DNA from 3 places in the Pseudoalteromonas sp. S1727 genome. Region 3 is predicted to be linked to each of the others. Evidence: predicted binding sites of a transcription regulator. Region 3 holds the regulator's gene; each other region holds the start of a gene.
The links. Region 3 encodes sigma-54, which starts transcription at its own class of promoters, with help from an activator protein. Its sites were predicted from a motif close to GTTGGCACGNNNNTNGNNT; they were not measured.
Positions count from the first base shown of each region.

Region 1 (2,209 bases), on a different contig from region 3:
GGTAATTTCACCAGCTATCCGCTAACTAGCCCTGAACAAGTATTAGCTCACAGTAGCGGAGCTCAGGTGTTGATCACCAATAAAGTGGTGCTTAATCGTGAAACGCTGGCAAAACTTCCAGAGTTGAAGCTTATCTGTGTAGCTGCAACTGGCACTAACAATGTTGATTTAGCAGCCGCTAAAGAGTTTGGTATTGCTGTGACTAATGTTGCGGGCTACTCAACGCCTTCGGTTGTTCAACATACTTTTGCGTTGATCACCAACTTACTCGGTAACACCCACCGCTATATTGCTGACTGTCAACAAGGTCTTTGGCAACAAAGCGACATGTTCTGTCGTTTGGATTATAGCTTTAATGATATTGGCGATAAAACCTTCGCTATTATCGGTTATGGCTCGCTTGGCAAAGCCGTTGCTGATGTTGCAAAGGCGTTTGGTGCAAATGTGATCATCAGTGAGCGCAAAGGTGATAAGCCAAGAGAAGGCCGCACGGAGTTTTATCAGGCAATAAAGAATGCAGATATTATCAGTATTCATTGTCCATTAACGGATGAAAGCCGAGATCTAATTGGCAGCGAAGAGCTGGCAATGATGAAACCAAGCGCCATTTTAATTAACACTGCCCGCGGTGGGATTGTTAATGAAGCACAGTTAGCACAGGCATTAACTAATAAACAAATAGCAGGAGCTGGATTTGATGTATTAACCAAAGAGCCTGCGGCAGAGAATAACCCATTAGCCGTTTATCGTGGCGACAACTTAATTTTAACTCCCCATATAGCATGGGCAAGCGAGGAGTCAATTATTCGCTTAGTGAAACAGGTGAGCCTAAATATCAGTGCATTTAGTCAAGGCGAAAGCTTAAATAGGTTGGTGTAATAAACTAAATTTTAGCCTTTAACACTATGCAAGGTGGTTAAATACAGTTTTCCACCTTGCAAAAAAATAAATAACCATATGATTTTTAATAAGTAAAAATATTGGCAGATTCTTTGCTACTAAATAAAAAATTAATAAACACTATTTAGTATCAGGATAAAATAATGAAAAAAGTACTTTTAATTGCCGCACTAACAGCTCCTTTTTTAACCGGCTGCGTGATTGCCGTATCAGACGGCGAAGCAGAAAGTCATTGGGCCGGTAATAATTCAAGCTGGGAAAAACATCATCAAGCGAATCGTGAAAAAATTGCATCACTAGCGTTAGATACCAGCTATCAGAGTGTTTTAAGCCAATTAAAAACCCCTGAATTTACAGAGTTATTAAAAAAAGAAGATGATGTATACCAAGTATTATTCTATGCAACGCACAGCATCCACTCTGACGGAAAAATGACAAAAGATGAATGTACGCCACTTGTCTTTAAAAACGACAAGTTAATTGGTGTGGGTGATAGTATTTATAATTCTCTTAACGCTATTTAAGCTCAAATCAACTAAAGAGTGAACAAACATTCACTCTTTAGTTACAGTAATGACTCACTTTTACCACTTGCGGCAATAACTCGAGCAACAATTCTGTCCCGCCCAGTATCTTTCGCCTCATATAAACCAAGATCAGCTTCTTCAAGCAAGGTATGCTCAGCATACACTTGGCCAAACTCAGTGGTAGCAATACCGATACTAATGGTAATGTGCTCAGCATTAAGTGAGGCTTTATGCGGTATCTTGAGAGCATTTACAGCACTTCTAAGCTTATTAGCAAACACCAATGCTTCTTGTTGATTGATATTAGGTAATACAGCGGCAAACTCCTCTCCACCATAGCGAGCAACAAAGTCACTACCACGTTCACATGCAGTAACTAACGCATGTGCCACTCGCTTGAGACAATCATCCCCAGCACGATGACCATAACAATCGTTATAACGTTTGAAGTGATCTATATCCATTAATAACACCGATAATGGCGTACCTGCACGGCGACTTCGGCGCCATTCTCGCGAAAGATTTTCATCTAAATAGCGACGATTGGGGATCTCCGTCAAACCATCAATTGACGCTAGCATTTCAAGCAAATCATTCTTTTGTTTGATCAGTAACTGATTACGCACCCGGGCACGCACGATAGCCGTGCTAAATGGTTTAGCAATATAATCCATCGCCCCTAATTCAAACCCTTTAGCTTCATCATCATGGCTAGTATTAGCTGAAATAAAAATGACAGGGATCGTTTGCGTACTCGGATTTTCTTTTAACTGAATTAAAAC
Region 1 is NZ_PNDT01000027.1:61,281-63,489, forward strand. Features, by position in the region: gene CWB85_RS08650 (D-2-hydroxyacid dehydrogenase) at 1-879, shown strand, start outside; gene CWB85_RS08655 (DUF3192 domain-containing protein) at 1,044-1,424, shown strand; gene CWB85_RS08660 (diguanylate cyclase domain-containing protein) at 1,466-2,209, opposite strand, start outside.
Region 1: the regulator sigma-54 is predicted to act here: its motif matches at 980-998, upstream of CWB85_RS08655 (DUF3192 domain-containing protein).

Region 2 (2,209 bases), on a different contig from region 3:
GTTACTCGCAAACTGGCTGAGTGAGCACCCGAGTTTACGCCAACAATTGACTAAGGTTTTAAATTAGTGAGCTCGACTACATCATTGATTTGAATATTAGGCAAAGGTTGCTGATCAACACTCACGGCAACGGCACTTTGCTGATACACCTGTTCGACCTGAACTTGATTTAATGTGGTGATCAAGTTCGGCATTTTATTACCCGCTGCATCGGTTAAATAGTTATGATGAGCAATATTCAAGCGTTGACCTTTTTCAATGCCATGTGCTTTACCTAAGTTGATGATCAATTTATTGTTTTCAATATGTAGAATTTTTCCTTGAGTCTCTAAGCATGCCATTGCAGCTTGTAGATCGTAACTGACGGTTTGGTTTATATCAGTAATACTTTGACCATAATCAGAGCTCCAGAACTTTTCGCTGAATACATCGATGATTTGTGTTTTTTCAAATGGCCAGATACCTTGGCTGCGATAGCTTTTTTGCCAAAGTCGTTCATACGTGGTGCCATCAAATAAAGCAAAGTCCACCTTGTATGAGCGTTGGTACGTTTCGTCTTGCCAAAATGCGTAACTATTATTGAGCTTATCACTATTAGAAATATCAACAATCTGACTCAACAGTACATACTGTGAGTTGCTGCGGCTTGATATTTCTTCTAATAGTGCATCACTGTAATCGTATTGTTGATTAAAAAACTCGCTCACGCGGATCGGAAAGTTAAAATAAGCGGTTGGCTTAGCATTCATTGCCGATTGGCTTAATGTTTTATACAGGGCTTCGCTAGTGGCTTTATTAATGTCAAAAATTTGACCCATCATGGCCTGTTCACGATTGACTAATTGCGTTTGGGTGATCGCAACAAACTTAGTGAACTCATTAGCGGGGCAGTGTTCTTGTTGTGGGAAAATATCCAAGCGTAGCGTGATCGCAAATTGATCTGACTTTCGATCTTCACTGATCATTTCTATTTTTTGAATTTCGCCGTGACTGTTTATTTTTAGTTGATCTTGCGTAAGTACGCCGTCAACTAAGGTTTGCATTGAGCTCACACGGGCACCTGAGAACACTAACGCTTGGGTGATTGCATCTTTTATGGCCGCAGATTTTGCCGCCGCCACATCATCATTTTTGATACTGGCATGGCCTGTTGATTCATACCACTGTGCTGAGCTATTAGGCGAAAAAAGGCTGGCTGTTAGCCAACTTGTGGCGATCATGATTGTTGATAAACTATGCTTCATTACCCAAACCTTATACATAAACATCTGCTATATACAGTGACAGAGCAAGGACTATACCAATTGTTTGACAACTTTGATCTAAAACGACAGTAAGTACTAATTTTGGCATTGATTGTGCATCGGTTTAGACATTATGACTTCTTTTAAGCGTGAGAGACGCCATGCGTAGTGTGATTGCAATTTGCATTTTTGCGAGTCTAGGTTTAGTAGGCTGTAGTAGTATTTTTGATAAACATGTGGAATATAAGTACATAGAGCCAGATAACTACCCAGTTTTAAAAGCGGTCGGGTATGCGCCAATTAGTGCTCAGCCCGGGGAGAATCAGTCACAGCGCTCGTTGATGGCAATTAAAGCATCTAAGCTTGAAGCGTACCGCGAGCTTGCAGAACAAGTATATGGGCAAAAGATTACCGCCGGCACCACTGTGCAAGGCAGTATTGCGCAAAATGATCAATTACACAGCCAAGTGCAAGGCATTATTAAAGGGGCGCAAGTCATTAAAAGCTATGCAGTTGGAGATACTTACGCTACCGAGTTACAGCTTGATATGAAACGTGTCCATGACTTATACATAGGCGAAATAAAGCCACGTGAAGTTAAAAAAGTCACTTATTACTAAAGTTAATTATTGAGCGTTAAATAGTCACAAAATAATGGCTAAAATATCTCACTGTTAACGCTTCAGTGCTATGCTTTATTTACTGTTTTTTACTGAATAAAGATTGTGGCAAGAAAAAGTTTGACGCGTTTTTTAGTGTACAACTCAAGGTTGCTTTTGTGAGCGAGTGTCGCTCAGTTAGTGTGCCTTTGAGTAAATGGAGTAATCGCCCGTTACTGCATTTTTTGCTGCCTCTTATATTTGCAACCTCTTTTGTGTGTGCCGATCGCCTATCGATTCAGTTCACTACCTTTTTAGAAAAAATGCACCAACAGTTTGGTCCTTCACGTGTGGCAGTTGCTCGTA
Region 2 is NZ_PNDT01000039.1:13,474-15,682, reverse strand. Features, by position in the region: gene CWB85_RS10925 (LysR substrate-binding domain-containing protein) at 1-67, shown strand, start outside; gene CWB85_RS10920 (flagellar assembly protein T N-terminal domain-containing protein) at 51-1,244, opposite strand; gene CWB85_RS10915 (LPP20 family lipoprotein) at 1,406-1,864, shown strand; gene CWB85_RS10910 (transglutaminase-like cysteine peptidase) at 2,023-2,209, shown strand, end outside.
Region 2: the regulator sigma-54 is predicted to act here: its motif matches at 1,346-1,364, upstream of CWB85_RS10915 (LPP20 family lipoprotein).

Region 3 (2,209 bases):
AGATGAGCCTTTTGCTGGTGTTGATCCAATTTCAGTGTTAGATATAAAGAAGATTATTGAACACCTTAAAAACCGTGGTATTGGCGTGCTTATCACCGACCATAATGTACGAGAAACTCTTGATGTTTGTGAAAAAGCCTACATAGTTTCTCATGGGGAGTTAATTGCATCAGGCACACCTGAGCATGTACTCGCCGACCAAACAGTTCGCGATGTTTACCTAGGTGAGCAATTTAGGCTATAAAGCCACACTTTGGCTAAGCATCTGCTAAACTTAACAATGACAACAATAAAAGGATTGTTAGAGATACATGAGGCAATCACTCCAGCTGCGCATGGGCCAGCAACTTACAATGACACCGCAACTGCAACAAGCTATCCGCTTATTGCAGCTCAGCACATTGGATCTGCAGCAAGAAATTCAAGAAGCGCTAGATAGCAATCCGTTACTAGAGCTAGAAGAGCATGAGTATTCAGACGACACGGCGGGCAAGAATGAGCAAAAGCAAGATAACGACGACTTAACCGTTAGCGCCTCAGCAGATGACAAGCCCAGCGAATACGAACAAGAAAGCAGCGAAGCACTCACCAAAGAAACACTCAGTGATGAAATGGCGATGGATGTCACATGGGATGAGTACATGAGCGCTGCGCCAAATAGCTCAGCAGGCCCAATGCCAGAGGACGAATCTATATATCAAGGCGCCTCAACAGAAACCTTGCATGAATATTTAATGTGGCAGCTACAGCTAACTCCATTTAGCCCTACAGATGAAGCAATAGCCATTGCAATTGTTGAGGCCATTGATGACTCAGGTATTTTAACGCTTAGCTGTGAAGATATTGTAGAGAGCTTAAATCAAGGCAACAACGAAGAAGAAATCGAACTTGACGAAGTACAAGCGGTTTTAAAACGTATCCAATTATTTGACCCTGTAGGCATCGCGGCTCGCAGTCTACAAGAGTGTTTATGTATTCAGCTAAATCAATTTGATCCGGCAACCCCTTGGATTAATGAGACAAAAATGATTTTAACTGATCATATCGATTTATTAGCTAGTCGCGACTATCGCACTTTGATGAAAAAGACTAAGCTTAAGGAAGATGAACTAAAAGAAGTGATGACTCTGATCCACAGCCTAAATCCAAAGCCTGCGGATACCATAGTACGAGAAGAGTCAGAATACGTTATTCCTGACGTATCAGTGAAAAAAATTAAAGGCCGCTGGGTGGTTGAACTTAATCCAGACAGCATGCCAAAAATCAGAGTGAACAGCCAATATGCAGCTATGTCGCGCTCAGTAAAGTCGAGCACTGATAGTCAGTTTATTCGTTCGCATCTGCAAGAAGCTAAATGGTTTATAAAAAGCCTAGAAAGTCGCAATGACACATTGCTCAAAGTAACCAATTGCATCGTAAAACAGCAGCAAGGTTTCTTTGAACATGGCCCTGAAGCCATGCGACCTATGGTACTCAATGACGTTGCTGAAATGGTAGAGATGCATGAGTCAACAATTTCTCGTGTAACTACCCAAAAATACATGCATACCCCGCGTGGTATTTTTGAGTTAAAGTATTTTTTCTCAAGCCATGTTAGTACTGAAAATGGCGGCGAATGCTCATCGACAGCTATTCGCGCACTAATCAAAAAACTGATTAGCGCAGAAAACTCAGCGAAACCATTGAGTGATAGTAAAATTGCAGATATATTGGCAGAGCAAGGTATCAAAGTAGCTAGACGGACTATTGCAAAATACCGCGAGTCACTGGCTATTCCACCGTCAAATCAAAGAAAGAGTTTGATTTAAGGCGTAAAATCAAAAAAGGAAAATGCTTATGCAACTAAATTTAACTGGTCGTCACGTAGAAATTACTGATTCATTAAGAGACTATGTAAACAATAAGTTTGCGAAGCTTGAGAGGCATTTTGATCACATCAACAATGTCCATGTTATTCTTGACGTAGAAAAGCTAAGCCAAAAAGCAGAAGCCACCATCCATGTCAGTGGTGCTGAGTTATTTGCTTCAACTGAACATCAAGACATGTATGCAGCCATTGACGGACTAATCGACAAGCTCGACCGTCAAGTAATCAAACACAAAGAGAAGCACGCTCGACACTAACACTATGAAATTAAGCTCACTTATTTGCCAGGACTGCAGTAAAACTGCGGTCCTTTTTAATAGCAAAAAACGGATCATTGAATTT
Region 3 is NZ_PNDT01000110.1:13,394-15,602, forward strand. Features, by position in the region: gene lptB (LPS export ABC transporter ATP-binding protein) at 1-244, shown strand, start outside; gene CWB85_RS19205 (RNA polymerase factor sigma-54) at 312-1,808, shown strand; gene hpf (ribosome hibernation promoting factor) at 1,837-2,124, shown strand; gene ptsN (PTS IIA-like nitrogen regulatory protein PtsN) at 2,129-2,209, shown strand, end outside.